DNA from 4 places in the Streptomyces sp. Qhu-G9 genome. Region 3 is predicted to be linked to each of the others. Evidence: riboswitches for the same ligand, from Rfam matches in the RefSeq annotation. Region 3 holds a riboswitch; each other region holds the start of a gene.
The links. Region 3 has a riboswitch for cobalamin ahead of O1Q96_RS38100 (ribonucleoside-diphosphate reductase subunit alpha). Riboswitches for the same ligand answer to the same signal wherever they lie in the genome.
Positions count from the first base shown of each region.

Region 1: another riboswitch for cobalamin. It lies ahead of O1Q96_RS12340 (cobalamin biosynthesis protein); the one in region 3 lies ahead of O1Q96_RS38100 (ribonucleoside-diphosphate reductase subunit alpha).
Region 2: another riboswitch for cobalamin. It lies ahead of O1Q96_RS15595 (ABC transporter substrate-binding protein); the one in region 3 lies ahead of O1Q96_RS38100 (ribonucleoside-diphosphate reductase subunit alpha).
Region 4: another riboswitch for cobalamin. It lies ahead of O1Q96_RS29210 (energy-coupling factor ABC transporter permease); the one in region 3 lies ahead of O1Q96_RS38100 (ribonucleoside-diphosphate reductase subunit alpha).

Region 1 covers NZ_CP114283.1:2,403,479-2,410,667, reverse strand. Annotated here, with positions in the region: gene O1Q96_RS12350 (inorganic phosphate transporter) at 1-756, shown strand, start outside; gene O1Q96_RS12345 (hypothetical protein) at 776-997, shown strand; cobalamin riboswitch at 1,120-1,260, shown strand; gene O1Q96_RS12340 (cobalamin biosynthesis protein) at 1,371-2,327, shown strand; gene O1Q96_RS12335 (cobyric acid synthase) at 2,324-3,832, shown strand; gene cobN (cobaltochelatase subunit CobN) at 3,829-7,189, shown strand, end outside.
Region 2 covers NZ_CP114283.1:3,126,671-3,133,859, forward strand. Annotated here, with positions in the region: gene O1Q96_RS15575 (ArsR/SmtB family transcription factor) at 1-317, shown strand, start outside; gene O1Q96_RS15580 (VOC family protein) at 508-1,305, shown strand; gene O1Q96_RS15585 (MHYT domain-containing protein) at 1,476-2,357, shown strand; gene O1Q96_RS15590 (CoA-binding protein) at 2,385-2,792, opposite strand; cobalamin riboswitch at 2,988-3,177, shown strand; gene O1Q96_RS15595 (ABC transporter substrate-binding protein) at 3,242-4,267, shown strand; gene O1Q96_RS15600 (FecCD family ABC transporter permease) at 4,264-5,280, shown strand; gene O1Q96_RS15605 (ABC transporter ATP-binding protein) at 5,277-6,131, shown strand; gene O1Q96_RS15610 (hypothetical protein) at 6,202-7,023, shown strand; gene O1Q96_RS15615 (SixA phosphatase family protein) at 7,020-7,189, shown strand, end outside.
Region 3 covers NZ_CP114283.1:8,177,080-8,184,268, reverse strand. Annotated here, with positions in the region: gene O1Q96_RS38100 (ribonucleoside-diphosphate reductase subunit alpha) at 1-1,270, opposite strand, end outside; cobalamin riboswitch at 1,409-1,545, opposite strand; gene O1Q96_RS38095 (GNAT family N-acetyltransferase) at 1,620-2,159, opposite strand; gene mctP (monocarboxylate uptake permease MctP) at 2,330-3,955, opposite strand; gene O1Q96_RS38085 (DUF3311 domain-containing protein) at 3,952-4,233, opposite strand; gene O1Q96_RS38080 (GntR family transcriptional regulator) at 4,438-5,202, opposite strand; gene O1Q96_RS38075 (extracellular solute-binding protein) at 5,621-6,898, shown strand; gene O1Q96_RS38070 (carbohydrate ABC transporter permease) at 6,983-7,189, shown strand, end outside.
Region 4 covers NZ_CP114283.1:6,070,451-6,077,639, forward strand. Annotated here, with positions in the region: gene O1Q96_RS29190 (peptidoglycan recognition protein family protein) at 1-637, opposite strand, end outside; gene O1Q96_RS29195 (SH3 domain-containing protein) at 715-1,125, opposite strand; gene O1Q96_RS29200 (cellulase family glycosylhydrolase) at 1,739-3,409, opposite strand; gene O1Q96_RS29205 (nuclear transport factor 2 family protein) at 3,624-4,400, opposite strand; cobalamin riboswitch at 4,645-4,827, shown strand; gene O1Q96_RS29210 (energy-coupling factor ABC transporter permease) at 4,858-5,559, shown strand; gene O1Q96_RS29215 (energy-coupling factor ABC transporter substrate-binding protein) at 5,556-6,011, shown strand; gene cbiQ (cobalt ECF transporter T component CbiQ) at 6,018-6,767, shown strand; gene O1Q96_RS29225 (energy-coupling factor ABC transporter ATP-binding protein) at 6,764-7,189, shown strand, end outside.

The sequences.
Region 1 (7,189 bases), 5.8 Mb from region 3:
GAGAAGTCGTCGGCGAAGGGCTACCGCGCCGGCCAGATCGCCTCCGCGGGCCTCGTCTCCCTCGCCCACGGCACCAACGACGCGCAGAAGACCATGGGCATCATCACCCTGGCCCTGGTGGCCGGTGGCGCCCTCGCTCCCGATTCCGACCCGCCGGTCTGGGTCATCCTCTCCGCGGGTGTGGCCATCGCGCTCGGTACCTACCTGGGCGGCTGGCGCATCATCCGCACGATGGGCAAGGGCCTGACCGACCTCCAGCCCCAGCAGGGCTTCGCCGCCCAGACCAGTGCGGCCACGGTCATCCTGGCCTCCTCGCACATCGGCTTCTCCCTCTCCACCACGCACTCCGTCTCCGGTGCCGTGATGGGCGCGGGCCTCGGCCGCAAGGGCGGGGTGGTCCGCTGGTCCACCGCCACCCGGATGTTCGTCGCCTGGGGCCTGACCCTGCCGGCCGCGGCCCTGGTGGCCGCCCTCGCCGAGTACGTGACCTCCTTCGGGAACTGGGGCACGGGCCTCGTCGCCCTCTTCCTGGTCGCCTCCAGCGGCGCGATCTGGCTGGTCTCCCGGCGCCAGGTGGTCGACCACACCAACGTGAACGACACCGACGACCCTTCCGGCGTGGTCACCACGGCCATCGCCGCCGTCACCCCGCCTCCGCTCGGCAGCACGGTCGAGGACCTCACAGCCACCATCCCGGCTCCGGCCGAGACGCCCGCGAGCCCGTCGGCACCGTCCACGCCGTCGGCCGTGGTCTGAGCCCCAAGGAAGAGACAGCATGAAGATCGACTGGGCAGCCCTCGGTTCCGTGTTCGGAACCAGCCTCATCGTCACCGTCGCCCTCGTGGGCCTCTTCACCCTCGGCATCGTCGGCCTCTCCAAGCGGGAGTCGGCCTCCGCCCAGGGCAACTCCGCGACCCTCGCGGTCACCGGCGCGTACGCCTGCTTCGCGGCCTGCACGGCAGCCGTGTCGTACGGGATCTATCTGATCGTCGCCTGACCCCGCAGCACGTCCGTTCCGTACGAGACGGCCCCGTCGACCCCCTGGTCGGCGGGGCCGTCCCGCGTCCGCGTGTGGGGCTCAGCACACTCTCCCTTCGCAGGTCAACAGCAAGTTGACGGGTGTTCTCGGGCCGTGGTGGACTGCCGGAGCCATGTACGACGGCAGAAGAGGAAGCCGGTGCGAATCCGGCGCGGTCCCGCCACTGTTACCGGGGAATCCATCCCCCGGGAGCCAGGAACTCTCGCCGTCGGTCTCGTCGAACCAGGGCGTGGACACCCTGAGTGAGGACATATCGCCATGCGCGGCTGCCTGTTGTGGACCAGTGTGCCCAGTACGAGGGTTCCGCCTAGCGTGACGGCGGGCTGAACCGATGCGTGCCGACCGCGTCTTCGCGTACGGCGCCGCCGCCGGCCTCCTCGGTGACCTGCTGCTCGGCGATCCACGCCGGGGGCATCCGGTCGCCGCGTTCGGCCGGGCCGCGGGCGCCGTGGAGCGCGTCCTGTGGCGTGACCACCGCGGGTGGGGTGCGCTGCACACCGCCGTGTGCGCGGGCGGCGCCGTGGCCCTCGCCGTGGCCGCCGACCGTTCCGTACGTACCTCCCGTGCCGCCTCCGTCGCACTGACCGCCGCCACCACCTGGGCCGTCGTCGGGGGGACTTCACTAGGCCGGGAGGCCCGCGCGGTCGCCGGGGCGCTCGACGCCGGGGACGTCGACGTGGCCCGCGAGCGGCTGCCGCACCTGTGCGGGCGTGATCCGCAGGCGCTGGACGCCGACGGGATCGCCCGTGCCGTGGTCGAGTCGGTCGCCGAGAACACCTCCGACGCGGTGGTGGGCGCCCTGGTGTGGGGCGCCGTGGCGGGCGTGCCCGGTCTGGTCGGGTTCCGGGCCGTCAACACGCTGGACGCCATGGTCGGACACAGATCGGCCCGCCACCGCCGTTACGGGTGGGCCTCCGCGCGGCTCGACGACGTGGCGGGATGGCCGGGAGCCCGGCTGACGGCCGCCCTCGCGACCGTCGCCGGAGGCGACCCGCGGGGAGCGGTCCGCGCCTGGCGGGCGGACGCCGGCCGGCATCCGAGTCCCAACGCCGGCCCCGTCGAGGCCTCGTTCGCGGGGGCGTTGGGGGTGCGGCTCGGCGGAACACTCTCGTACGAGGGGCGGGTCGAACACCGGCCCGTGCTCAACGGTCCCGGGCGGGCCGTACGGGTCGCGGACATCGAGCGGGCCGTCCGGCTCTCGCGACGCGTGAGCCTGCTCGCGCTGGGTGCGAGCGTCGCGGGGCGGCTGCTCGCCAAGGGGCTTCTCACGAAGGGGCGTACGACATGAGCGGGGGACTCCTCGTCGCCGGCACCACGTCCGACGCGGGCAAGAGCGTCGTGACCGCCGGGATCTGCCGGTGGCTGGTGCGGCAGGGCGTGAAGGTCGCGCCGTTCAAGGCGCAGAACATGTCGCTGAACTCGTTCGTCACGCGGGAGGGCGCGGAGATCGGCCGGGCGCAGGCCATGCAGGCGCAGGCCGCCCGCGTGGAGCCCACCGCGCTGATGAACCCCGTGCTGCTCAAGCCGGGCAGTGACCGCAGCAGCCAGGTCGTCCTCATGGGCAAGCCCGTGGGCGAGATGACTGCGCGCGGCTACCACGGCGGGCGCCAGGAGGCGTTGCTCGGGACCGTGCTGGACTGTCTGGCCGAGTTGCGGGGCACGTATGACGCGGTGATCTGTGAGGGGGCGGGCAGTCCCGCCGAGATCAACCTGCGGCGGACGGACATCGTGAACATGGGGATCGCACGCAACGCGCGGCTGCCCGTGCTCGTCGTCGGCGACATCGACCGCGGAGGGGTCTTCGCCTCCTTCTTCGGCACGGTGGCCCTGCTGTCGCGCGAGGACCAGGAGCTCGTCGCCGGGTTCCTCGTCAACAAGTTCCGCGGGGACGTCTCGCTGCTCGAACCCGGCCTCGACATGCTGCACGGGCTCACCGGGCGGCGCGCGTACGGCGTCCTGCCCTTCCGGCACGGGCTCGGTATCGACGAGGAGGACGGACTGAGGGTCTCCCTGCGGGGCTCGGTCCGGGAGTCCGAGGTCTCCTCCCCGGTCGGCGAGGACATTCTCCGGGTGGCCGTCTGCGCGATCCCCCTGATGTCCAACTTCACGGACCTGGACGCCCTCGCCGCCGAACCGGGCGTCGTCGTGCGGTTCGTGGACCGGGCCGAGGAACTGGTGGACGCCGACCTGGTCGTCGTACCCGGCACCCGGGGCACGGTCAAAGCCCTGGAGTGGCTGCGGGAGCGCGGTCTCGCGGACGCCATCTCCACACGGGCCGCGCAGGGCCGACCCGTCCTCGGTGTCTGCGGTGGCTTCCAGATCCTCGGCGAACACATCGAGGACGAGGTCGAGTCGCGCGCCGGCCGGGTGGACGGGCTCGGACTCCTCCCCGTACGCGTGCGGTTCGCGAGGGAGAAGACCCTCGCCCGTCCCGTCGGCGAGGCCCTCGGCGAACCCGTCGAGGGGTACGAGATCCATCACGGGGTCGCCGAAGTGACCGGTGGCGAACCCTTCTTGGACGGCTGCCGGGTCGGCGAGGTCTGGGGCACGCACTGGCACGGCTCGCTGGAGTCGGACGGTTTCCGCCGTGCCTTCCTGCGGGAGGTGGCCGCCGCCGCGGGGCGCCGCTTCGTACCGGCCGCCGACACGTCGTTCGCAAGGCTGCGCGAGGAGCAGCTGGACCGGCTCGGCGATCTGATCGAGGAACACGCGGACACGGACGCGCTGTGGCGGCTCATCGAGTCCGGCGCGCCTTCAGGACTGCCCTTCATTCCACCGGGAGCGCCCGCATGAGCACAGTGTTGTTGTTGTCGACCGCCGACACGGATCTGCTGGCGGCGCGTGCCTCCGGCGCCGCGTACCGGATCGGCAATCCGACCCGCGTGGACGTCGCGGAGGAGCTTCCCGCGCTGGTCGAGGGCGCGGACATCGCCGTCGTACGGCTGCTGGGCGGCAAGCGTGCCTGGGAGGACGGGCTCGCCGCTCTCAGGGCGTCCGGCGTCCCGACCGTGCTGCTCGGCGGCGAGAGCGTGCCCGACGCGGAGCTGATGGCCGAGTCGTCCGTGCCCGCGGGTGTCGTCGCGGAGGCACTGCGCTATCTCGTCGAGGGCGGCCCGGACAACCTGGCCGAGCTGGCCCGCTTCCTCTCCGACACCGTGCTGTTGACGGGCGAGGGCTTCGAGGAGCCGCGGAAGATGCCCGAGTACGGAGTCCACGGCGGGCGCACGCACGTCGAGGGCCGTCCGACCGTGGGCGTGCTCTTCTACCGGGCCCACCACCTGAGCGGCAACACGGCCTTCGTGGACACGCTGTGCGACGCGATCGAGGCCCGGGGCGCCAACGCGCTTGCCGTGTACTGCGGTTCGCTGCGCGGCGCCGACGCGGAGCTGTACGAGATGCTCGGCAAGGCCGACACGCTGGTCGCCACGGTCCTCGCCGCAGGCGGCACGCACGCCTCGAAGGCGTCCGCGGGCGGTGACGAGGAGGCCTGGGACATCGGCGCGCTCGCCGACCTCGACGTCCCCGTCCTGCAAGGGCTCTGTCTGACCTCCTCCCGGTCGGCCTGGGAGGCGTCCGACGCGGCGCTGTCCCCCATGGACGCGGCGATGCAGGTCGCGATCCCGGAGTTCGACGGTCGCCTCATCACGGTCCCGTTCTCGTTCAAGGAACAGGGCCCGGACGAGGTGCCGGTGTACGTCGCCGACCCCGAGCGGGCCGCGCGGGTCGCCGGAATCGCCGTGCGCCACGCCCGGTTGAAGCACAAGCCCAACGCGGACAAGAAGCTCGCGCTCGTCTTCACGGCCTATCCGACCAAGCACTCCCGGGTCGGCAACGCGGTCGGGCTCGACACCCCCGCGTCGGCGGTACGGGTCCTCGACGCGCTGCGGGACGCCGGGTACGCCCTCACCGAATACCCGGACAACGGCGACGAGTTGATCCACCGGCTCATCAACGCCGGTGGCCACGACGTCGAATGGCTCACCGAGGAGCAGCTCGCCGCCGCCCCCGCGCGGGTGCCGCTCGCGGACTACCGGGCGTGGTTCGACAAGCTCGACCCAGGGCTGCGCGAGGGGATGCTGGAGGCGTGGGGCGAGCCGCCGGGCGGCCTGTACGTGGACGGCGACGACATCGTGCTGGCGTCCCTGCAGTTCGGGAACGTCGTCGTGATGATCCAGCCGCCGCGCGGTTTCGGCGAGAACCCGATCGCGATCTACCACGACCCGGACATGCCACCCTCGCACCACTACATGGCGGCCTACCGCTGGCTGGAGAACAGCTTCGGCGCGGACGCCGTCGTGCACATGGGCAAGCACGGCACGATGGAATGGCTGCCGGGCAAGGGGCTCGGGCTCGGCGCGGGCTGCGCGCCGGACGCCGTCCTCGGTGAACTCCCGCTCGTCTACCCGTTCATCGTCAACGACCCCGGCGAGGGCACCCAGGCCAAGCGCCGCGGGCACGCCACGGTCGTCGACCACCTCGTCCCGCCGATGGCCCGCGCGGACACCTACGGCGACCTCGCGAAGCTGGAGCAGCTCCTCGACGAGTACGCGCTCGTGTCCGACCTGGACCCGACGAAGGCACCGGCCGTGCGGGCCCAGATCTGGACGCTGGTCAAAGCGGCCGAGCTGCACCACGACCTGCATGTGGACGACCAGCCCGACGACGACGCCTTCGACGAGTTCGTCATGCACATCGACGGCTATCTGTGCGAGATCAAGGACGTGCAGATCAGGGACGGTCTGCACATTCTCGGCGGCGGCCCGGAGGCCGAGCCGCGCGTGAACCTCGTGCTGGCCGTGCTGCGGGCCTCACAGGTGTGGGGCGGCGCGGCGAACGCGCTGCCGGGCCTGCGGGCCTGTCTCGCCGAGCACTTCGGGCTGGTCGAGAAGGAGTTGCTGGCCGAGCCCGGCGCGCCGCTGAAGGTGCCGGTCGAGCTGAGCGACCTGGTCCAGGGGCCGTCGCGGTCGGCGGCCGACGCGATCGACCTCCTCGAGCAGCTGTGCCGCCGGTTCGCGGAGGGCATGGAGGAGCGCGCCTGGGACGCCGGTACCGTCCCCGCCCTCGTGCGCGAGGTGCTGGGCGGTGAACTCCCGGACGCCGTCGCGGTGTTGGAGTTCGCGTGCCGTGAGGTCGTGCCGCGGCTGGCCCGTACGACGGACGAGATCGACCACATCCTCAAGGCGCTGGACGGCGGTTACGTCCCGGCGGGCCCTTCGGGCTCACCGACCCGCGGACTGGTGAACGTCCTGCCGACCGGGCGCAACTTCTACTCGGTCGACCCCAAGGCCATTCCGTCCAGGCTGAGTTGGGAGGTGGGGCAGTCCCTCGCGGACTCGTTGGTGCAGCGGTACCTCCAGGACACCGGCGACTACCCGAAGTCCGTCGGCCTGACGGTCTGGGGTACCTCCGCGATGCGCACGCAGGGCGACGACATCGCGGAGATCCTGGCGCTGCTGGGCTGCCGACCGGTGTGGGACGACGCGTCGCGGCGCGTCACCGGCTTCGAGGTCGTGGGCCTGGAGGAGCTGGGCCGGCCGCGCATCGACGTCACCGTCCGTATCTCCGGCTTCTTCCGTGACGCGTTCCCGCACGTGGTCGGGCTGATCGACGACGCGGTGCGGGCGGTGGCGGATCTGGACGAGCCCGCCGACCGCAACTACGTGCGCGCGCACGCCGACGAGGACACCGCCGAGCACGGCGACCGGCGGCGCGCGACAGCCCGTATCTTCGGCTCGAAGCCGGGCGCGTACGGGGCGGGACTCCTCCCGCTCATCGACGCGCGCAACTGGCGCTCCGACGCCGACCTCGCCGAGGTGTACGCGGTGTGGGGCGGCTACGCGTACGGACGCGGACTCGAAGGGCGGGCGGCGCGCGGGGACATGGAGACGGCGTTCCGGCGGATCGCCGTCGCGGCCAAGAACGTCGACACCCGCGAGCACGACCTCGTCGACGCCGACGACTACTTCCAGTACCACGGCGGCATGGTCGCCATGGTCAGGCATCTGACCGGCACCTCCCCCGAGGCGTACGTCGGTGACTCCGCCACTCCCGACCAGGTCAAGACCCGCACCCTCGGCGAGGAGACCCACCGGGTCTTCCGCGCCCGGGTGGTCAACCCGCGCTGGATGGCGGCGATGCGGCGGCACGGCT
Region 2 (7,189 bases), 5.1 Mb from region 3:
CGCGTACGCCGGGCGAGGAACAGTTCGCCCTCGCCGCCGAGCTCCTGGCCCTGCTGGGGGACCGCACCCGGCTCGTCCTGCTGCACGCCCTCGCCGAGGACGAGGCGGACGTCACGACGCTGACGGAGCGGTGCGGCGCCGCCCGTCCCGCCGTTTCTCAGCACCTGGCCCGGCTGCGGCTCGCGGGTCTCGTCAACACGCGCAAGGACGGCCGCCGGGTGATCTATTCGCTGCGGGACGGCCATCTGCGCCGGGTCGTGGACGAGGCGCTGAATCTGGCCGACCACCGGCTGAGTGACCGGCCGGCGCACGACTGAGCGGCCGCGGCCCCTGGTCTGTTTCGGGCTCGGACCCCGGGTACTCGGGGCATGAGCCGCAGCCTGCCTCCGGGCGCGGGAGGCCGATGCGGGGGATGCTGAGAGAGGCGGAACCCCGGCCCCGCGGGTGCTTCCGACGCTGTCGGACGTCCCCGTACGCCCCTCGGCACGATTCAGGAACGGTACTGCCATGAACCGCGACGCAACACTCCGAAGCGACGTCGTCTCCAGCCACTCGGTGGTGGGCGCCCCCTGCTGGGTCAGCCTGACGGCCCGCGACCAGCAGGCCGCCGAGGGCTTCTACCGGGCGGTGCTGGGCTGGCGGTTCCGGACGACCGCTCTGATGGACAGGTTCCGGGTCGCGTACGCGGACGGGGTGCCGGTCGCGGGTATCGCCGCCGTGGCCTCGATGTGGCAGATGGCTGTCGCCTGGACCCCCTACTTTGCCGTGGACAACGCCGACGAGGCGGTGGCCCGGGGGCAGGAACGGGGCGGTACGACAGCGGTCGGGCCGATCGGCTTCCCGCCCGGCCGGGCCGCCCTGCTGGCGGACCGCGACGGGGCCGTCTTCGGGGTCTGGGAGGGGCAGCTGGTGGCCGGCTGGGAGACCTGGCGCCGGGCCGCCCCCGCCTTCCTGAGGCTGCACACACGCAACGCCTTCGACGCCGCCATGTTCTACGGCGAGGTGCTGGAGTGGGCGACCTCGCGGCCCGGCTGCTGCGAGGTGCACTACGACGGGGACGAGGTCGTCCTGCGCAGCGACGGCGACGTGGTGGCCCGGATCCACTCCGGAGCGGTGGAGGCCGCTCCCGACCCCACGATCCGGCCCCACTGGCAGATCCACTTCACGGTCGCCGACGTCGAAGCCTGTGTGCGTGCCGCGCTCGCCCACGGGGGCACGGTCCAGAGCGAGGTGTCCGTCACGGAGGCGGTGCTGCGCGATCCCGACGGGGCGCAGTTCACGGTGACGTCGAAGCCTCAACGATGAGACCGCGCCACCAGAATGATTCACTCCGACTCAAAGGCGACTACTTGTGACCGGAAGTGACTGCTGGAGAACGCAGTTGGCTGCGAATTCAACGAAACCGCTTGCTCCCGCCCTGGCGTGGCACGTACATCTGTCCACGCAACAGTTGTGTTTCGGGGGGATGTTGGCATATGCAAGGTACGGTCGACGGTTTCAGTTATGGGATGGTCACGCCACTGACGGCTTATGTCATGGCTTGTCTGGGAGCGGCTCTGGGGCTGCGCTGCGTCACCCGGTCCCTGGGTAACGACCGGTCGTGGAAACCGGGTTGGCTCGCGCTCGGGGCGGCGTCGATCGGCTGCGGCATCTGGACGATGCACTTCATCGCGATGATCGGCTTCCAGGTCGAGGAAAGCCGCATCAGGTATGACGTGGGGCTGACGATTCTCAGCCTCGCGGTGGCGATCGCCGTGGTGGCTCTGGGCGTGTTCGCCGTCGGATACCGGGGCGGGAACACGACGACCCTGATCATCGCGGGCGCCTTCACCGGCCTCGGAGTCGCTGCCATGCACTACATAGGCATGGCGGCCATCCGCCTCAACGGCCGCCTGCAGTACGACGTCGGTACCGTGGCGCTCTCCGTCGTGATCGCCATCGTCGCCGCCACGGCCGCGCTCTGGGCCGCGGTCGCGATCCGCGGCTTCCTGACCAGCCTGGGTGCGAGCCTCGTCATGGGTGTGGCCGTGTCCGGCATGCACTACACGGGCATGGCGGCCGTCAGCGTGCATCTGCACGGGGCGACCGGCACGCCGGGGGACGGCGGTTCCGCGTACTCGCTCCTGCTGCCCATGCTCATCGGCCCGGTCCTCTTCCTGCTGCTCGCGGGAGTGGTCGTGATGTTCGACCCGATGCTCGTCCTCGGGGACAGCGACCGGAACCGGGCCACGACCCGCGGTCGCACCGTGGCCCAGAGTACGGAGCGGCCCGCCCGCCCCGGGGCCCTGTTCGAGGCCCCGTCCGCCACGGATCGGCGCACGTACGAGTCAGGGGCGCCCGCCCGGCGCGGCTGGTGAGCGAAGGCGCGGCCGCCGTCCGGCAGGTCAGCCCAGGCGGGGGATCTCGATCGCCGGGCAGCGGTCCATGACCATGTCGAGGCCGGCCGCGCGGGTGCGCTCGTACGCGGCCTCGTCGATCACGCCGAGCTGGTACCAGACGGCCTTGGCGCCGATGGTGACGGCCTCGTCGGCGACGGCGACGGCGAGGTCGCTGTTGACGAACACATCGACGACGTCGACGTCGAAGGGGATCTCCTCCAGCGAGGCGTACCCCTTCTCCCCGTGGACCGTCTCGGCCTTCGGGTGGACCGGGACGACGCGCTTGCCGTAGCGCTGGAGCACTTCGGCGACGCCGTACGCGGCACGCCGTTCGTTCGAGGACAGGCCGACGACCGCCCAGGTGTCGCCGAGCTCGGTGAGGATCTTGCGGACGGTTGCCGGGTCGCCGTACACGGTGGGCCTCCTGGGAGTGCGGGTGAGGGCTGCTGCGCCGGACAACAGCGGGCGCGGGGCGGTGATTCCCGGTGCCGGGCGTCGCCGCCCGGGCGGCGACGCCCGCCCGGCCGCGGGGGAGTGGGCAGAGCGCCTGGCGTAGAACGTCCCCGGATCCGGGCCTCTCGCACCGCCGCGAGGCCGCGAAAGCCGCCGTGATAGCTTGCCGAGGCCAGTCGAACCCATGTACGTGGGTCAGGGAATCCGGTGGAAATCCGGAGCTGACGCGCAGCGGTGAGGGTGACGGGCGGGGCATCGGCCACTGGACCGGTATGACGGTCCGGGAAGGCGCCTCGTCCGGGTGAACCCGAGTCCGAAGACCTGCTGGCGGCCTCCGCGGTCCCTTGACGGCGGGGGAGCACCGTACGACCGGGCTCCGCGTTCGAGCCCTCGACGCCCGAGGAACTTCCGTGCCCTTCGCACGTCTTGCCCGTCCTGCCGCCCTCGTCCTGTCCGGGGCCCTCCTGCTGACCGGTTGCGGTTCGCAAGGAACGCCGTCCGGCGCGGACTCCGGGGACACCGTCACCCTCGACAACTGCGGTGCGTCCGTCCGCGTCGGCTCACCGCCACGGCGGGCCGTCTCCCTCAACCAGGGCACCACCGAGATCCTGCTGTCCCTCGGCCTCGCCGACCGCATGGCCGGCACCGCCACCTGGACCGATCCGGTGCTGAAGGGCCTGGAGAAGGCCAACGCGAAGGTGGAGCGGATCGCCGACAACAACCCCTCCTTCGAACGTGTCCTGGACGCCGACCCCGACTTCGTCGCCGCCTCGTTCGTGTCCACGCTCGGCAAGGGAGGCGTGGCCACCCGGCAGCAGTTCGACAGGCTCGGTGTCCCCACCTACGTCTCGCCCTCGGACTGCGAGGGCAAGGACAACGCGTCCGGCGGCGACGGCGCCCGTGAGCGGGCCCTCGACATCGGCACCGTCTACGGCGAAGTGCGCGACCTGGCCGAGGTGTTCGGCGTGGAGGCGCGGGGCGAGCGGCTCGTCGCCGACCTCAGGCAGCGGGTGAAGAAGGCCATCGCAGGGGTCGACGCGTCCGACGTCACCCTCCTCTACTGGTTCGCCAACTCCGACTCGCCCTACATGGCGGGCTGTTGCGGCGCGCCCGGCATCATCACCCGGGCCGTCGGCGCGAAGAACGTCTTCGACGACACCCACGACGAGTGGCCCCAGATCAACTGGGAGACGGTCGCCGACCGCGACCCCGACGTCCTGGTCATCGGTGACCTCACGCGCAGGTCGCAGACCGCCGAGTCCGCGAAGAAGAAGATCGAGTTCCTGGAGTCCGACCCGGTCACCAAGAACATGACCGCCGTCAGGAAGAAGCGGTACGTCCTGCTCAGCGGGCAGGCCCTGAACCCGACCATCCGCACGGTCGGGGGCATCGAGCAGGTCGCCTCCGCCCTGCGGGAGTTCGGGCTCGCCGGGTGACGCGGCCGCGCCTGCTACTGCTCGTCGCGGCCGGTGCCGCGCTGCTCTGTGTGTCCGTCGCCGTGGCGATCACCATCGGCCCGGCGGACATCCGCGTCGGCGACGTGTGGTCCGCCGTTGCGGCCCATCTGGGGTTCGGAGCCACGGAACTGAGCCCCGTCCGCGACGGCATCGTCTGGGAGCTGCGTCTGCCGCGCACGCTCCTGGCGGCCGTGTGCGGAGCGGGACTCGCCGTGTGCGGCGCGGTGATGCAGTCCCTGCTGCGCAACCCGCTCGCCGACCCGTTCGTCCTCGGGGTGTCCTCGGGCGCCTCGACCGGCGCCGTCGTCGTGGTCGTGCTCGGAGTCGGCGGAGGCCTGGTCTCCGTCTCCGCGGGCGCGTTCCTGGGCGCGCTGCTCTCGTTCGGGCTCGTCCTGCTGCTGAGCCACACCCTGGGCGGTGCGACGGACCGCGTGGTGCTGAGCGGTGTCGCGGCGATGCAGCTCTTCTCCGCGCTCACCTCGTTCGTCGTGATGACGTCCGCCGACGCCGAGACCACCCGCGGGGTGCTGTTCTGGCTGCTCGGCTCGCTGAGCGGAGTCGGCTGGACCGACGTCTGGGTCTGCGGCGCGGTGCTCGGGGTCACCCTGCTGGTGTGCCTCGGGCACGCGCGCACGCTCGACGCGTTCGCCTTCGGCCAGGACGCCGCCGCGACGCTCGGCGTGTCCGTGGCCCGCACCCGTCTGGTGCTGCTGTGCGCCACGGCGCTTCTGACGGCCGCCCTGGTCAGCTCGGCGGGCGCGATCGGCTTCGTCGGGCTCGTGCTGCCGCACGCCGCACGGGCGTTGGTGGGCTCCGGGCACGCCAGGCTGCTGCCGGTCACCGCACTGGCCGGAGCGGTCTTCCTCGTGTGGGTCGACACCCTGGCCCGTACCGTCCTCGACCCCCAGGAGGTACCGGTGGGCGTGGTGACCTCGCTGATCGGCGTGCCGGTCTTCGTACTGGTGCTGTACCGGACGCGGAGGACGGGATGACGACGGACAGTGCCAGGACCGCCGGGGCCACCAGGAGCACCGGACCCACGGAGGCCGCGCCGGACGAAGGGCTGCACGCCCACCGCGTGAGCCGCACCGCCGACAACCGGCTCATTCTCGACGGCGTCAGCATCACCCCCGCCAGGGGTGCCACCGTCGGCCTCCTCGGGCCGAACGGCTCAGGCAAATCCACCCTCCTGCGCCTCCTCGCCGGCGTCCTGGCCCCGGCGTCGGGAGTGGTCACGCTCGACGGCAGCCCCCTCGCGGACCTGAGCCGCAGGGACATCGCGCGCCGGGTCGCCGTGGTCGAGCAACAGGTCGACACCCAGGTCGAGTTGAGTGTGCTGGACGTCGTACGGCTCGGCCGCACCCCGCACCGCCGTGCCTGGACGCCCGCGTCCCCGGCGGACGAGGAAGCCGTGCGGGACGCCCTGGACCGCACCGGACTCACCGGCCTCGCCCACCGCTCCTGGCACACCCTCTCCGGCGGCGAGCGCCAGCGCGTGCAGATCGCCCGCGCGCTCGCCCAGGAGCCCCGCGAGCTGCTCCTCGACGAACCGACCAACCACCTGGACATCCAGCACCAGCTCGACCTCCTGACCCTCGTCACCTCGCTCCCGGTCACCAGCGTCGTCGCCCTGCACGACCTCAACCTCGCGGCGATGTACTGCGACCAGCTCCTCGTCCTGCGCGAGGGACGCGTGGTGGCCGGCGGCACCCCGGGCGACGTCCTCACCGAGCAGCTCATCGCCGAGGTGTACGGCGTCCGGGCCGCGGTCACGCGCGAGGGCCCCGACGGCCGGGCGCACGTGCGTTTTTTGGGCACCGTGGGCCGGCCCGCGCCCCGATGACGCGGGAACGCGTGTCCGCCACGACGTCGGCATCCCTGCGCGCGGCCCCTCACGCGCCTACGCTCAGCCCGTGCTGCGTATCACCGACGCCCGAACCGGCGACTCCGTCACCGCCGCCCCCGCCCGCCGGGGCCTGACCCGCGTCGAGGCCCATGTGCCACGCCCCGACACCACCGGCCTGCGGGTGCTCCTGATCGCCGACGTGCTCGTACGGGCCCTGGAGCTCAGCGGAACACCCGTCTGGACCGTCCTGACCGGCACGGAAGAGCGCGCGGAGCTCCGGGCCCGGGCCGCGGAGCTCGGCATCCGTCCGTTCGAGGACGAACGGGACAGTGGCTCCGGTCTGGGCGAGGCCCAGGTGCTGCGCGTACTCGGCCCGCCCGACCGGCCGGAGGGCAACGATCCGGAAGGCGGCGAGCGGGAGAACGGCGAGCGGGAGAACGGCGAGTCGGTGGCCGGGGAACCGGTGGCCGGTGAGGCGGCGGGCGGTCTGCGCGTCGAGGTCGCCGGGGCAGAGGTCGAGCAGGGTGCGGCGCACGACGAGGAGAGCGCCTCGGCGCTGCGCCTCGCCCTGCTCGCACACCCCCGCGGCGAGACCCTGCGCATCGGCGCCGCGGACCTCGCGGCCGCGCAGGAGAACCTGAGACGCTGGCGGGACGCCGTCGCCACCTGGGCCACCCGGCCCTCCGGGCCCATCCCCGATCCCGTACGGGAACAGCTGCGCGCCGCCTGGGAGGACGACCTGGACGTGCCCGCCGTACTCGGTGTCCTGCGGAAGGTGGAGACGTCGGGGACGGTTCCCGACGGGGCCCGCTTCGAGACGTACGCCTACGCGGACCGGCTCCTCGGGCTGGAGCTCACCCGTGACATCGGCCGCGGGGCCCCGGCGTGATCGCGCGCGCCGGAGCGGGCCCGCTGCGCCGTCTGATCATTCTGCGGCACGCCAAGTCCGCCTGGCCTGACGGCGTCACCGACCACGAGCGGCCGCTCGCACCGCGCGGGCGCCGGGACGCCCCGGCCGCCGGACGCGCCCTCACCGCCGCGGACTGCCTGCCGGA
Region 3 (7,189 bases):
CGTCCTTGAAGGTCATCCAGCCGTTGCCGGTCTGGGCGAGGGTGCGCATCATGCGGCCGTACAGATCGCGGGCCGGAATGGTCTTCTTGGCGAGACCCTGCTCCTCGGCCTTGCGGTACGCGGCGTCGAACTCCTCGCCCCACAGGTCGACCAGCTCGGGCACGTCCGAGGGCGAGAACAGCGACCAGACGCGGTCCTCGTTCACCCGGCGCATGAACTCGTCCGGGATCCAGTGCGCGAGGTTCAGGTTGTGCGTGCGCCGGGCGTCCTCACCGGTGTTGTCGCGCAGCTCCAGGAACTCCTCGATGTCGGAGTGCCAGGTCTCCAGGTAGACCGCGGCCGCGCCCTTGCGCCGGCCACCCTGGTTCACGGCGGCCACCGAGGCGTCGAGCGTCTTCAGGAACGGGACGATGCCGTTCGAGTGCCCGTTCGTGCCGCGGATCAGTGAACCGCGGGAGCGGACCCGGGAGTACGAGAGGCCGATGCCGCCCGCGTGCTTCGAGAGGCGGGCCACCTGGTGGTAGCGGTCGTAGATGGAGTCCAGCTCGTCCAGCGGGGAGTCGAGGAGGTAGCAGGACGACATCTGCGGGTGCCGCGTACCGGAGTTGAAGAGGGTGGGGGAGGAGGGCAGGTAGTCGAGGCGGCTCATGAGGGCGTACAGCGCCGCGACCTCGTCCACCGAGCGGCTCGTGGCGTCCTCGGCGAGACCGCTCGCCACCCGCAGCATGAAGTGCTGGGGCGTCTCGATGACGGACCGGGTGATCGGGTGCCGTAGCAGGTACCGGCTGTGGAGGGTGCGCAGGCCGAAGTAGCCGAAGCGGTCGTCGGCGCCCTCGGCGGAAGAGGCGTCGATCAGCGCGTCGAGACGGGCCGCGTGGACGCGGACGAACTCGGCCGTGCGGTCGGCGATCAGGCCCTCGCGGTGGCCGACGGCGACCGACTCGGAGAAGGAGCGCACGCCCTGCGAGGCGGCCTCCGCGGTGATGCCGACCGTCAGCAGGCGTGCGGCCAGCTTCGAGTACACCGGGTCCTCGGAGATGAGACCCGCGGCCGCCTCCGTGGCGAGCTCGCGCAGCTCCGGCTCGTCCGCGACGGCGGACCGGCCGCGCAGGGCCGCCGCGGCGACCCTGCCGGGGTCGGCGCCGGGGAGGTCGGCGGTGAAGGCGGTCAGGGTCCGCAGCAACGCGGTTCCCGGTCCGTCGGCCGCGGCCCTGTCCTGCTGGTCCTGTGTCGCTTCCGCTGAAACCGGATCGGCTGGCGCGATGGTCACGTGGGGCTCTCCCTCGCTCGGCACGGGGCCTGCGGGGAGAGGGGTTCGGGGCACACGGGGGTATCGGCTCCGCGCAGCGGTACCCCGCGTCCACCGGCCCACTCCGCGAGGCCCGGACGTCATGCACCCGGGCCGGACGGCCTGGGCGCGCTGTCGGCAGGTCCTCGGACTGACTCCTGTACGACGGCATGCGGGCATACGCGTACAAGTACACCGTTGCGGGACAGTTCCGGATTCACACCGGATTCCCCTGCGGCGACAGCGAGCATGAGCATACATCTTGTGCCGGGCTCCGGAAGCACCCCCACATGTTGTGTCGTGGCGGCTCCGGAGGGTGCAGCGGAGTGTGTCAGAGCGTCAACTCGTAGCTGAGGAGCATGATGTCGTCCAGCTGCGGGACGGGGTTCCAGTCGCGGCCGGGGGCGCGGGTGAAGCCGAGGCGCTCGTAGATGCGGTGGGCGCTGTGCATGGTGCGCTGGGTGGACAGCACGATGCCCCAACAGCCCTCCGTGGTCCGGGCGCGGTCGATGCACGCGCGGACGAGGGAGGTGCCCACGCCCCGTCCTCGGGCCTCTTTCGAGACCGCCAGCATCCGTATCTCGGCCTCGCCCTCGCGCGAGATCTCGGCCATGAGTCCGCCGGACGGCACGAAGGTCACCCCGCCGAGGACCCTGCCCCCGGAGGACTTGGAGGACTTGGAGGTCCCGGCGCTCTCCACGGCCACCAGCACGTCGGCCGCGGCGGCGCGCTTCGCGACGTTCCGCAGCTCGCCGAGATACTCGTCGCTCTCCCCGAAGTCGAGCAGCCCGTCCCCGAGATAGGCCTGCGCGGTGATCTCTCCCAGCGCCGTGTACTCCCCGGGCTCCGCCCGCCTGATCGCGATGTCCATGCCCCGCAGTGTGCCCGAGGAGGGCGACGGCGGCTCCCGGATTTTCCGCTCCTCCGGCTTCCGGGGAGCGGGGGAGCGGGGGGCGGGCCCTGGGCCCGGAGGAGAAGACGGGCAGGGGCGGCCGGGGGCGAGAACGCCCCCGGCCGCCCCTCGGGCCAGGCCGACAGGGCCTAGTGCCCCGCCCCGGCCGTGGCCGGCGGCAGCTCCACCTGGACGCCCTTGTCGCCGGCGTCCGCCGTGTAGTCCTCCGGCGACGTCTCGTCGATGCCGTCGGGGGCCTTGAAGGCCCTCAGCGCGAAGGTCAGGACGACCGTCACGACCACGTTCAGGACGAACGCCGTCAGGCCGATGTACCCGATCTCGCCGATCCCGGGGATCTCCTTGGCCGAACCACCGAAGTGCTTCTGGGTCGGCGAGGCCACCCCGTACGCCGCGACCGTGCCGTACAGCATGCCGACCGCCCAGCCCGCGAGCAGCGCCCACCGGTGGAACCACCGGGTGAACAGACCGCCGACCAGCGCCGGGAAGGTCTGCAGGATCCAGATCCCGCCCAGCAGCTGGAAGTTGATCGCCACGGTCTTGTCCATGGTGAGGACGAAGGCCAGCGCGCCCACCTTCACCAGCAGCGAGACCAGCTTGGAGACCTTGGTCTCCTGGGCGGGTGTCGCGTCGGGCTTGATGAAGTCCTTGTAGATGTTGCGGGTGAAGAGGTTCGCCGCCGCGATGGACATGATCGCCGCCGGTACGAGCGCGCCGATACCGATCGCCGCGAACGCCACGCCCGCGAACCAGGCCGGGAACATCGTCTCGAAGAGCTGCGGGATCGCCAACTGCCCGTTCTGCACCTTGATCCCGGCCGCGATCGCCATGAACCCGAGCAGCGCGAGCAGCCCCAGCATCAGCGAGTACAGCGGCAGGATCGTGGTGTTGCGCCGGATCACCTCACGGCTGCGGCTGGACAGCGTCGCCGTGATCGAGTGCGGGTACATGAACAGCGCCAGCGCCGAGCCCAGGGCCAGCGTCGCGTACGTCCACTGGCCGGCCTCGCTCGGGGTCAGGGCGCCACGGGGCGCGCCCGTCGCCGGGTTGGTCTGGCTGTAGGCCTCGCCCGCCTTGGCGAAGATCTCGTCGAAGCCGCCCAGCTTGATCGGGATGTAGATGATCGCGACCGCGATGACTATGTAGATCAGCGTGTCCTTGACGAACGCGATCAGGGCCGGTGCGCGCAGGCCGGACGAGTACGTGTACGCGGCCAGCACGCCGAAGGCGATGAGCAGCGGCAGGTCCTTGATGAACCAGTTGGTGTCCTCCCCGCCGCCGACGCCCATCACGTCCAGGACGGCCTGGATGCCGACCAGTTGGAGCGCGATGTACGGCATCGTCGCGAGGATGCCGGTCACCGCCACCGCGAGCGACAGCCCCTTCGAGCCGAAGCGCCCGCGTACGAAGTCCGACGTCGTCACGTACCCGTGCTTGTGCGAGACCGACCACAGGCGGGGCAGGAACGTGAAGATGAGCGGGTACACCAGGATCGTGTAGGGGACGGCGAAGAAGCCGGCCGCGCCCGCCGCGTAGATCGCCGCCGGGACCGCCACGAAGGTGTATGCCGTGTAGAGGTCGCCGCCGAGCAGGAACCACGTGACCCAGGTGCCGAACGACCGTCCGCCCAGGCCCCATTCGTCGAGGCTGTCGGTCTCGGCCCGGCGCCAGCGCGACGCGAGGAAGCCCATGACCGTGACGGCCAGGAAGAAGAAGATGAAGACGGCGAGTGCCACGCCGTTCACGCCGTCGTTCATGCGGACGCGCCCTCCTTCCGGGACTTGCGGGCGCGCTGGTCACGGTTCCACAGCGCGTACGCGACCATGGTGAGCGCGGTCGAGACGAACACCCACAGCATCTGGTACCAGTAGAAGAACGGGATGCCGATGAAGGCCGGGTCGACCTTCGCGTACGACCCCACCCAGAGCATCGCCACGAACGGCGCGATCAGACAGAGGGCGATCACCACACGGACCGGTGTCACCACCGGCGGTTTCTCTTCGGGCGCTCTCGGCGCGTCCGGTGTGTCCGGCATATGACGGCTCCGTCCCCTCACTGATCACCTGTGCGACGCGCAGGAAATCTAAGGGACGGCTTTGCTTTATGGAACCCCCCGTCCGCACACCGGAGATCGCGTACCCTTCCGCCGCCGGATCGGATGCCGGACCACGGCGGATGCCCTGCCGCGGATCCGCCTCCCGGCGGTCCGCGCACAGCCGCCCGCACACTCCCTGCGGACCTACTCCGTGGGCCGCTTGAGCCGTGCGACGAACTTGTAGCGGTCCCCCCGGTACACCGACCGCACCCACTCCACCGGCTGCTCGTCCTTGTCCAGCGAGTGCCGGGACAGCATCAGCATCGGCAGGCCCACGTCGGTCCCGAGCAGCCCGGCCTCCCGGGGTGTGGCCAGGGACGTCTCGATCGTCTCCTCGGCCTCGGCGAGATGCACGTCGTACACCTCGGCCAGCGCCGTGTAGAGGGACGTGTACTTGACGAGCGACCTCCGCAGCGCGGGAAAGCGCTTCGCGGACAGATGCGTCGTCTCGATGGCCATCGGCTCACCGCTCGCGAGCCGGAGCCGCTCGATACGCAGGACGCGCCCGCCGGCCGTGATGTCGAGAAGCTCGGCGAGGGTGTCGTCGGCGGTGATGTAGCCGATGTCCAGGAGCTGCGAGGTGGGCTCCAGGCCCTGCGCCCTCATGTCCTCGGTGTACGAGGTGAGCTGGAGGGCCTGCGAGACCTTCGGCTTGGCGACGAAGGTGCCCTTGCCCTGGATGCGTTCGAGGCGGCCCTCGACGACCAGTTCCTGGAGGGCCTGGCGCACGGTCGTGCGTGAGGTGTCGAACTCGGCGGCGAGCGTGCGCTCGGGCGGTACCGGCGTGCCCGGCGGCAGCGTGTCCGTCATGTCGAGCAGGTGCTTCTTCAGGCGGTAGTACTTGGGCACGCGCGCGGTACGGATGGGGGCCCCACCCTCGTTCTCCGCACTGCTGACGTCGGTGCTCATACTCTGCCTTCCCGGCTCCGGGTGCCGATGCGGCCGACGTGCGCGTCGGCCACGGCTCACATCGTGGCACGCCCAGCCGTGCGAGTGTCCTCCCGCACGCTGCGTGATCCCCTCTATATACCGTCGGGGTCCCTTTTGGTCTAGTCCACCGCGAGAGCGGGTGCGCCGTGGACACCGGCCGCGGCCTGCGCACGGGCGCGCCCGTTCTGTCGCCCCTGTAGTGAAAGGTCCCTTCATATGTAGGTCGCGTAACGGACGGCCGGGAGCGGCTTTTCGACCCTTGACACCCCTCTAGGTCTAGGCCAAGCTCCCCGTACTGGTCTAAACCATTGAGGACCAGGTCCCAGCCCCACGGGCAGTACTCGTCGTAAGTCACGCGGTGGGCAGGGGGGTTGCTGGCATCCCTGAGGAGGATGACGTGAAGCGCAAGCTCATCGCGGCCGTCGGTGTCGCGGGCATGTTGATGTCGGTCGCGGCCTGTGGCGGCGACGACGGTGACAGTGGTGACAAGACGGGGGCCGACGGTTTCAAGGGCCAGACCCTGACCGTCTGGGCCATGGACGGCTCCACGCCGCCCGGCTGGACCAAGGACGTCAAGGCCGCCTTCGAGAAGAAGACCGGCGCCAAGCTGAAGTTCGAGACCCAGCAGTGGAACGGCATCCAGCAGAAGATCACCACCGCGCTCTCCGAGGACAGCCCGCCGGACGTCGTGGAGGTCGGCAACACCCAGACGCCCGCCTACGCGGCCACCGGCGGTCTCGCCGACCTGACGGACCTCAAGGCGGAGATCGGCGCCGACTGGACCGAGGCCCTCAACGCGTCCTCGGTGTTCGACGGCAAGCAGTACGCGGCTCCGTGGTACTTCGCCAACCGCGTCGTCATCTACAACAAGAAGGTCTGGGCCGACGCCGGCATCAAGGACACCCCGAAGACCCGCGAGGAGTTCTTCGCGGACCTGAAGGCCATCGACAAGAAGACCGACGCCGAGCCGATCTACCTGCCCGGCCAGAACTGGTACTTCTTCGACGGCCTGACCATCGGCCAGGGCGCCGACCTGGTGAAGAAGGACGGCGACAAGTACGTCTCCAACCTCGCGGACCCGAAGGTCGGCAAGGCCATGGAGATCTACAAGAAGTACCAGTCCTTCTCCAAGGCCCCCAAGGACAAGGACGAGGCGACCCCGCAGCAGGCCGAGGTGTTCGCCAAGGGCAAGGTGGGCGCCTTCGTCGGCATGGGCTGGGAGGCCGGCACGGCCATCGCCGCCAACAAGAAGATCGAGAAGGACATCGGCTACTTCACCATCCCCGGTGAGACGGCCGACAAGCCGGAGGGCGTCTTCCTCGGCGGCTCCAACTTCGCGGTCGCCGCGGGCAGCAAGAAGCAGGAGCTCGCCAAGGAGTTCCTCAAGGTGGCCCTGTCCGACAAGTTCGAGGGCGCGCTCGCCAAGGAGAACGGCGTCATCCCGAACAAGGAGTCGCTGCAGTCCCACCTCGCGGGCAACGGCGCCGCCGAGGCGGCCGCCCCGGCCGCGGCCGGCGGAGGCACCACGCCGCTGATCCCCGAGTGGGCCGCCGTGGAGAACGACCCGAACCCGATCAAGGCCTACATGACCGCGGTCCTCAAGGGGAAGTCGCCCGCCGACGCCGCCGAGCAGGTCGAGTCCGAGATCAACAAGCGGCTCGCGCAGAGCAGTTGAGCACCCGCCGGGGGCGGCCCGCCCGCCCCCGGCGCCGGCGCATCGAACGACCTGTGACTCCTGACGGTGGAAGAGATGGCGAGCATGTCAGTGCAGACCGAACGCACGGACACAGGCACGGCCGCGGCGCCCGGTGCCCGTAAGACCGACGTACCCCCGCCCACCGACGCCACGGACCCGGCCACGGCCAGGAGGCGCGGCGGTGCGTCCGCCCCCTACCTGCTCCTGGTGCCCGCGCTGCTCGTCACCGTGGTGCTGCTCGGCTGGCCGCTGGTCAAGAACGGCATGCTG
Region 4 (7,189 bases), 2.1 Mb from region 3:
ACACGTAGATGTCGGCCGGCCCTCGCCACGGCACCGACGGATCGATCGTCGATCCCGGACGCGCGTACATGTGCAGGTTTCCGGGGCAGTCTGTGTCGTACCCGAAGGAGTGCGGAAGGATCCTGTTGCCGGCCTTCCGGGGGGCCTCTGTACGCAGGTGCTGGATGAGGTTCCTCATGGCGCGCAGCATGGCCTCGCTGGCCACGTTGCTGGAGCGGATCATGCCGACGATCGAGTAGAACCCGGCGTTGCGGCCCACACCCTCTATGTAGCCCTCGTGGTTGCCTTCGCCGCGTTCGTAGCCACGACCCTCGTAGACGTGGCCGTGCGGGCACACCAGGAAGTTGTAGGCGATGTCGTCGAATTCGCCCGTGACATGACCGTAGTAGACAGAGGTGATCGCCCGGCGGCAGTCCTCCTCGGTCTCAAGGTCGCTGGTGTCCCCGGATCCCAGGTGGTGAAGGAACACCCCCATCTGCGCAGTCCACTCGTTGTCGTGTTCGGCTCCGGTTCCGCTGAGGCGTATCCCTTCCTTGGTTCGGCTACGTACTTGGCCCAGGTACTGCGTTTGTTGATCGTGACCGGCATGATTCCCTCGTTTCACCGGCAGCCCTAGACGGCGACCGACATCGAACATGGAGGTCTGTCTCTGCACACAGCGGTGCTCGGGAGAAGCCCGTCGGCGACCGGCCCGACGGCTCGCTCACAGGGGCGTCAGGCCCGGCAGTCCGGCACGCCGTCGATCCAGTTGCTGTTGTTCTTGATGTAGTAGCCCGCCATCCAGCCCCGGACGCCGTTGGGGGCAATGACCCACACCCAGTAGGGGTTCCCGCCGACGGTCTGGCCGCCCGCCTGCTGGCAGTACACGTACACCTGTGAGGGAGCGCTGACCGTGGCCACGATCCGCGTGCACTCGGTGGGCGACGGGTACAGCTGGCACCATTCGCCGCCGTCACGGACGTTGACGCCGCTGGCCCATACGCCGTAGTTGCCGGGACCGTGGCCGTCCGCGTGCGCGGGGCCTGACGCGCCGAGCAGGGCGACGGCTGCCAGGCCGACGGCGCCGAACCCGGCCGCCACCCGCTTGCCGAAGGGAACGGCGCGGTCGCGACCGCCTGAGGACATGGCTGAGCGGAACCGGATCATGGCGAATCCATTCTGTGAAGAAGGACGGAGGCCCTGCTTCTGGGCGTGGGCCGGTCAGGGCAATAGCAGAGAGGGTGCAGCTGGCATTGACGGGCAGTCAGTAACCCTGAAGGAGAGGCCTGTTGCTGTCCGCACGGCCTGCGTTCAGGAAGCTGGCCATCGCCCGGCGGAGCTCCGCCGAGGGCAGCTCCACGGTGGCCGACGTGGCGGCCACCGGAGAGACGGGCGGAGTCGCCGAAGTGGCGTGCGGGCTCGAACGATCAGACATGGTTTCCCCCGAATGACGTCCTGACCGGACTCCGTTCGGGAGGCCCGTTCAGGGCGCGTGCATCTGTCCCGTACCTGACGAGCACCTGGGCGCGCGGTCCACACGCTCAGGCACTTGGTGCCGTCAGCTTGCCCGTGGCCCCGTCCGCCCCGCACCCATCTTCGGTCTCAGCCGAAAGGCCTGGGCGCGGGAGACCCGTAGGCCCGGAGGCACGGTCCTGCGCGGCTCCCGCTCGGGCTCCGGCCGGCGGGCGTGAAGAGGGTTTGCGGCATGCGTACGGGCCGACGGGGCACAGTGACCCCGCCGGCCCGTACGCATGCCGGGTCAGGCGATGGCGCAGGTGGTGCCGTTGAGCGTGAACGTGGTCGGAGCGGTGTTGGCAGCGCCCTTGTTGGCGGTGAAGCCGACGGTGACCGAGCCGTTCGCGGGAATGGTGGAGGTGTAGGAAGCGGGGGCGACACTCACCGTGCCACCGCTCTGCGTGGGGGTTCCGCCCCACATGTTGGAGACGGTCTGGCCGTTGGCGAAGGTGAAGGCGAGTTTCCAGCCGCTGACAGCGGCGGTGCCGGTGTTGCGGATGGTGATCTCGCCCTGGAAGCCGCCCGGCCACTCGTTGACGACGCGGTATCCGACGGAGCAGCCCGCGCCCGGGGTGCCGCCGTCCTCGTCGGTGGTGACGTTCACCGTGGCCGAGCGGGTCGAACGGTTTCCGGCCGCGTCACGGGCGTAGACGGCGAAGGTGTACGCCGTGTCCGCGGTGAGGCCGGTCACGGTGGCCGTGGTGACGGCCGACGCGGCGACCGTGGTCTCGGAGCCGCCGCTGACCCGGACGATGTCGTAACCGGTGACACCGACGTTGTCGGTCGCGGCGGTCCAGCCGAGGGTCACGGACGTGGCGCCCACGGCGGAGGCACGGGGGGTGCCGGGCGTGGTCGGGGCCTGGGTGTCGCCCGGGTTGCCGCCACCGTAGACCGTGGCTTCCCGGGAGGTCTGGGCGATGCCGTCGACGCCGTTGAAGATGCGTTGGCCCCAGGAGCTGAGCCGGTCGGGGTCGAAGCCGATCGCGAGGTCGAGGATCGGATCGGTGTTGCCGCTCCAGGACCAGGCGAGGTATCCGAGCCGGAGCTGCTGCGCCGCGGCCATCATGGTGTCCTCGTCCGGGTCGCCCCACTGGTCGGGGGGCCCGCCGAACTCGCCTATGAGGAGGGGCAGTCCGGCGTCGACGAAGGCGTTCAGGTAGTCGGTGATCTCCTGTGCGGTGTCGTAGACGCTGTACATGTGGATCGAGAAGATCAGGTTGCCGGTGGTGTCGGCGTCGTACACGGACTGGGCGTTGGCGCGCATGACGCCCTGCCAGTCCTGGCCCCAGTTGGGTGCGTCCACCATGATGGTGTGTTCGAACCCGGCGCCGCGCAGCTTCTTGACGGCGGCGATCGTGGGATCGGTCCAGCCGGCGGGGTCGGTGTTGCCCCAGGGCTCGTTGCCGATGTTGACGATGACGTAGTTCTCCTGGCCGGCGAGCACGCTCTTGAGGCTGATCCAGTAGTCGGCCGCGTGGTCGAGTGTGCCGGCCGCGGCCTCCTCGCCGTAGCCGGTGGTGTCGTGCACCTCCAGCACACAGATCAGCCGGTTGGCCTTGCACTGTGCGATGACGGCGGCGACGTCCTCGGGGCTGTTCCTGGTCCAGCGGTGGCCGTCGGAGAGGACGACGCGGACCGTGTTGGCGCCGAGTGCCTTGATGTCGGCCAGTGACTGTGTCTCGCCCGGATACCAGGTGTGGGCGTGGTTGACCCCGCGCATGACGAAGTCGTTGCCGTTGCCCTCGACGAGGCGGCCGTCGTCGATATGGAGGCCGGTCGCGAGGGCGCCGGGCGACTGGGCGTGTGCGGCGGCCGGGACGAGAGCGCCGAGGAGGACGAGCCCCAGGAGGGTGGCCAGCCCGGCCAGCAGGGCGCTGACGAGGTTCTTTCGTGTCGTGCTTCTTGCTCTTCTCACTGCGACTCCAGAAAGTGAGCGCCAAGAAACGTGAGTTTCGGGAAGTGGGAGCGCTCCCATAGAGTCATCTTGCCAGGAGCACGTCAAGACATCGCGCAGGCTCCGGCTCGTACCGGCCGTCGGGGCGGGCCCTCTGAGAGGGCCCGCCCCGACGCGCCAGGCGGCCCTCCCTCCGCCCAGTCCGGCGTACCGGCCGCGCGCGGCCCAGCCTTCATCAGACTTCCGGGGCTCCAGGGTCCTCGGGCGCTCCGATCGGGACGCCGGTGTCGAAGGGCACGGACGTGTGCTGGTGGGCGATCAGCCAGCGGTCGCCGGCCAGGCGGTAGCCGGTGGTCACCCTCGCCGTGGTGTCCAGCGGCTCACCGCTGATCAGCGTCGCGCGCATCCGCACGAGCGCGTGACTGAACGCGATGCTCTCGTCGACCCGGACACGGAAGTCGAGCACCTCGCGCTCCACCGGCCCCCGCAGCACCGAGAACCACACCTCCTCGGCCTTGCGAAGGGCCTCGACGCCGTGCTGCTCCAAGCCGCTGACGGGATGGAACACCTCGACGTCCGGCGCGTAGCAGGCCATCGCACGGTCGAAGTCCCGCTCGCGCCCGGCCGCGGTCAACTCCGCGTCGAGGCGGCGGATCTCCCCCTCGGCGTCCTCCTCCTCCCAGAACGCACGCACCTCCACGGCTCCCACGGCCGCCACCGGATGCTTCGCGGCCGCCTCGACGGCCTCTTCCAGGCTGTCGCACTCGAGAACGTCGAAACCGGCGACGTACTCCTTCGTCTCAGCGAACGGCCCGTCGCTGCGCAGCACTTCACCACCCCGTACACGTACGGTGACCGCGTCGGCCGGGGCCCGCAGCCGGTGGCCGTGCAGTCGCATGCCACGCCGCGTCAGGTCCGCCACCCATGGTTCGACAGGTGCCGTGCCGGAGGCGTCGGCGGTGTCGTCCCCGCAGACCAGCAGCATGTACTTCATGGTTCCTCCTGTGTTCATGAGACTCCCGCACCTCACCGATGCGTCCCACCGACGAATTGAGCGACACGGGATCGACATTCCCCCAGCATCACCTGCGGATCATGGGACACGCGAAGGAACCGGCAGTCCCGGCCACCCCGGAACTGTCGGCTCATGAGTGGAGCGGCCGAGCCGCCGCTCCGGCCCCGCCCGGGAATCGGCGTGCGCTCCGTCACCACCCTCGCGCCCCTGAGGGCCGCTTGTCACCACCCCTGTACGCGCACTACTGTCACCACGCCTTGGTGAACGGGAAATCCGGTGTGATGCCGGTGCGGCCCTCGCCACTGTGATCGGGAAGTCCGGCTCCGGCCCTCACGGGCAGCCACTGGGTCCTCGGACCCGGGAAGGCGGAGCACGGGCGGTGGTACCCGTCAGCCAGGAGACCGGCCAAGGCACGTCAACCATCCACGAGGTGCTGGAGAGGGTCTGCTGAGCCATGCACATTGCCGAGGGTTTCCTCCCACCGGCGCACGCGATCGCCTGGGGCGTCGCGTCCGCGCCCTTCGTCGTTCACGGAGCCCGGTCACTCACCCGTGAGGTCAAGGAGAACCCCGAGAGCACCCTGCTCCTCGGTGCCTCCGGAGCCTTCACGTTCGTCCTCTCCGCACTCAAACTGCCCTCGGTGACCGGGAGCTGCTCGCATCCCACCGGCACCGGGCTGGGTGCCATCCTCTTCCGGCCGCCGATCATGGCCGTGCTCGGCACCATCACCCTGCTCTTCCAGGCCCTGCTGCTCGCCCACGGCGGCCTGACGACACTCGGCGCGAACGTCTTCTCCATGGCGATCGTCGGGCCATGGGCCGGCTACGGCATCTACCGGCTGCTGCGGCGCTTCGACGTACCGCTGATGGTCGCGGTGTTCTTCGGCGCGTTCGTCGCCGACCTGTCCACCTACTGCGTGACCAGCGTGCAACTGGCGCTCGCGTTCCCCGACCCGAGCAGCGGCTTCCTGGGCGCACTCGGCAAGTTCGGCTCGATCTTCGCCGTCACCCAGATTCCGCTCGCGGTCAGCGAGGGCCTTCTCACCGTGCTCGTGATGCGGCTCCTGGTGCAGTCCAGCAAGGGCGAACTGACCCGGCTCGGCGTGCTCCTCACCAAGAAGCAGTCCAGGACCGAGACCGAGGCGGCGGCCCGATGAGCAGGAACACGAAGATCAACGCGCTGCTGCTCCTCGTCGTGGTCGCACTCGCCGTCCTGCCGCTGGCCCTCGGCCTCGGCGATCACAAGAAGGAGCCGTTCGCGGGCGCCGACGCAGAGGCGGAAACCGCGATCACGGAGATCGAACCCGACTACGAGCCCTGGTTCTCCCCTCTGTACGAGCCGCCGTCGGGCGAGATCGAATCAGCACTGTTCGCCCTCCAGGCCGCCCTGGGTGCCGGTGTCCTCGCCTACTACTTCGGTGTCCGCCGAGGCCGCCGCCAGGGCGAACTGCGCGCCCGGGCACAGCAGGACGGCCAGGACTCCACGCCTGTCACCGCCCCGGACGTCACCACCCCCGCGGAGGTCACCACTTCACCGGGCAGCACCACCGCAAAGGCCCACGAGAGCACACCCGGCAGCACAGGTGAGTCCTCGGTCGGACGGATCTGAGCGTTCATGCTGCCCATTGACGCGGCGGCGCACAGCAGCCGCTGGCGCCGCCGCCACCCGGTGGACAAGGCCGTCCTCGGACTGGGCCTGACCGTGCTCGCGATCTCCCTCCCGCCCTGGCCCGGCGCCGCGCTGGTCCTGCTGACGGCCCTCGCCGTGCTGCTGGGCCCGGCCGGCGTGCCCGCCCGCCGGCTGTGGCGCGCCTACCGGGTGCCACTGGGGTTCTGTGTGACCGGGGCCCTTCCCCTGCTCCTGCAGGTCGGCGGGCCCGACGGCTTCCTGACACCGGCCGGCGGCGGGCCCGTACGCGCCGGAGAACTGTTGCTGCGTACCTCCGCGGCCTCACTCGGCGTCCTGCTGTTCGCGTTCACGACCCCCCTGTCCGACCTGTTGCCGCGCCTGGTGAAGGCCGGGGTGCCCGCGCCGGTCGTCGACGTCGCCCTGGTGACGTACCGGATGAGCTTCCTGCTGCTCGACTCCGTACGGCGGATCCGGGACGCGCAGGCCGCACGGCTCGGGCACACCACACGGGCCGCCCAGTGGCGTTCGCTGGCGGGGCTCGGCGCCACCGCGTTCGTCCGGGCCTTCGACCGGGCGACACGGCTGCAGGCCGGGCTCGCCGGACGCGGTTACGACGGAACCCTGCGCGTCCTCGTTCCGGAGGCCCGCGTCTCCGCACGCTTCACGCTCGCCAGCGTCGCGCTGCTCACGGCCGTGGCCGCCCTCACCTTCGTACTGGAAAGGCCGCTGCGATGAGCGAGCCCGTGCTGGTCGCCCTGCGGGGCGCGTCCTACGCCTACGAGGACGGCCCGCCCGTGCTCAGCGACCTCGACTTCGAGGTGCGCGAGGGACGCGCGCTCGCCCTCCTCGGCCGCAACGGCAGCGGCAAGACCACCCTGATGCGACTGCTGAGCGGCGGACTGCGGCCGGACACAGGCCAGTTGGCTGTCGCGGACCAGCCGGTCCGGTACGACCGCAAGGGCCTGACCAGGCTGCGCACGACCGTCCAACTCGTGGTCCAGGATCCCGACGACCAACTGTTCGCCGCGTCCGTCGCCCAGGACGTGTCGTTCGGGCCGCTGAACCTCGGTCTGACCGCCCCCGAGGTACGGGCCCGGGTGGACGAGGCGCTCGCCGCGCTGGACATCAGCGCCCTGGCCGACCGGCCCACCCATCTG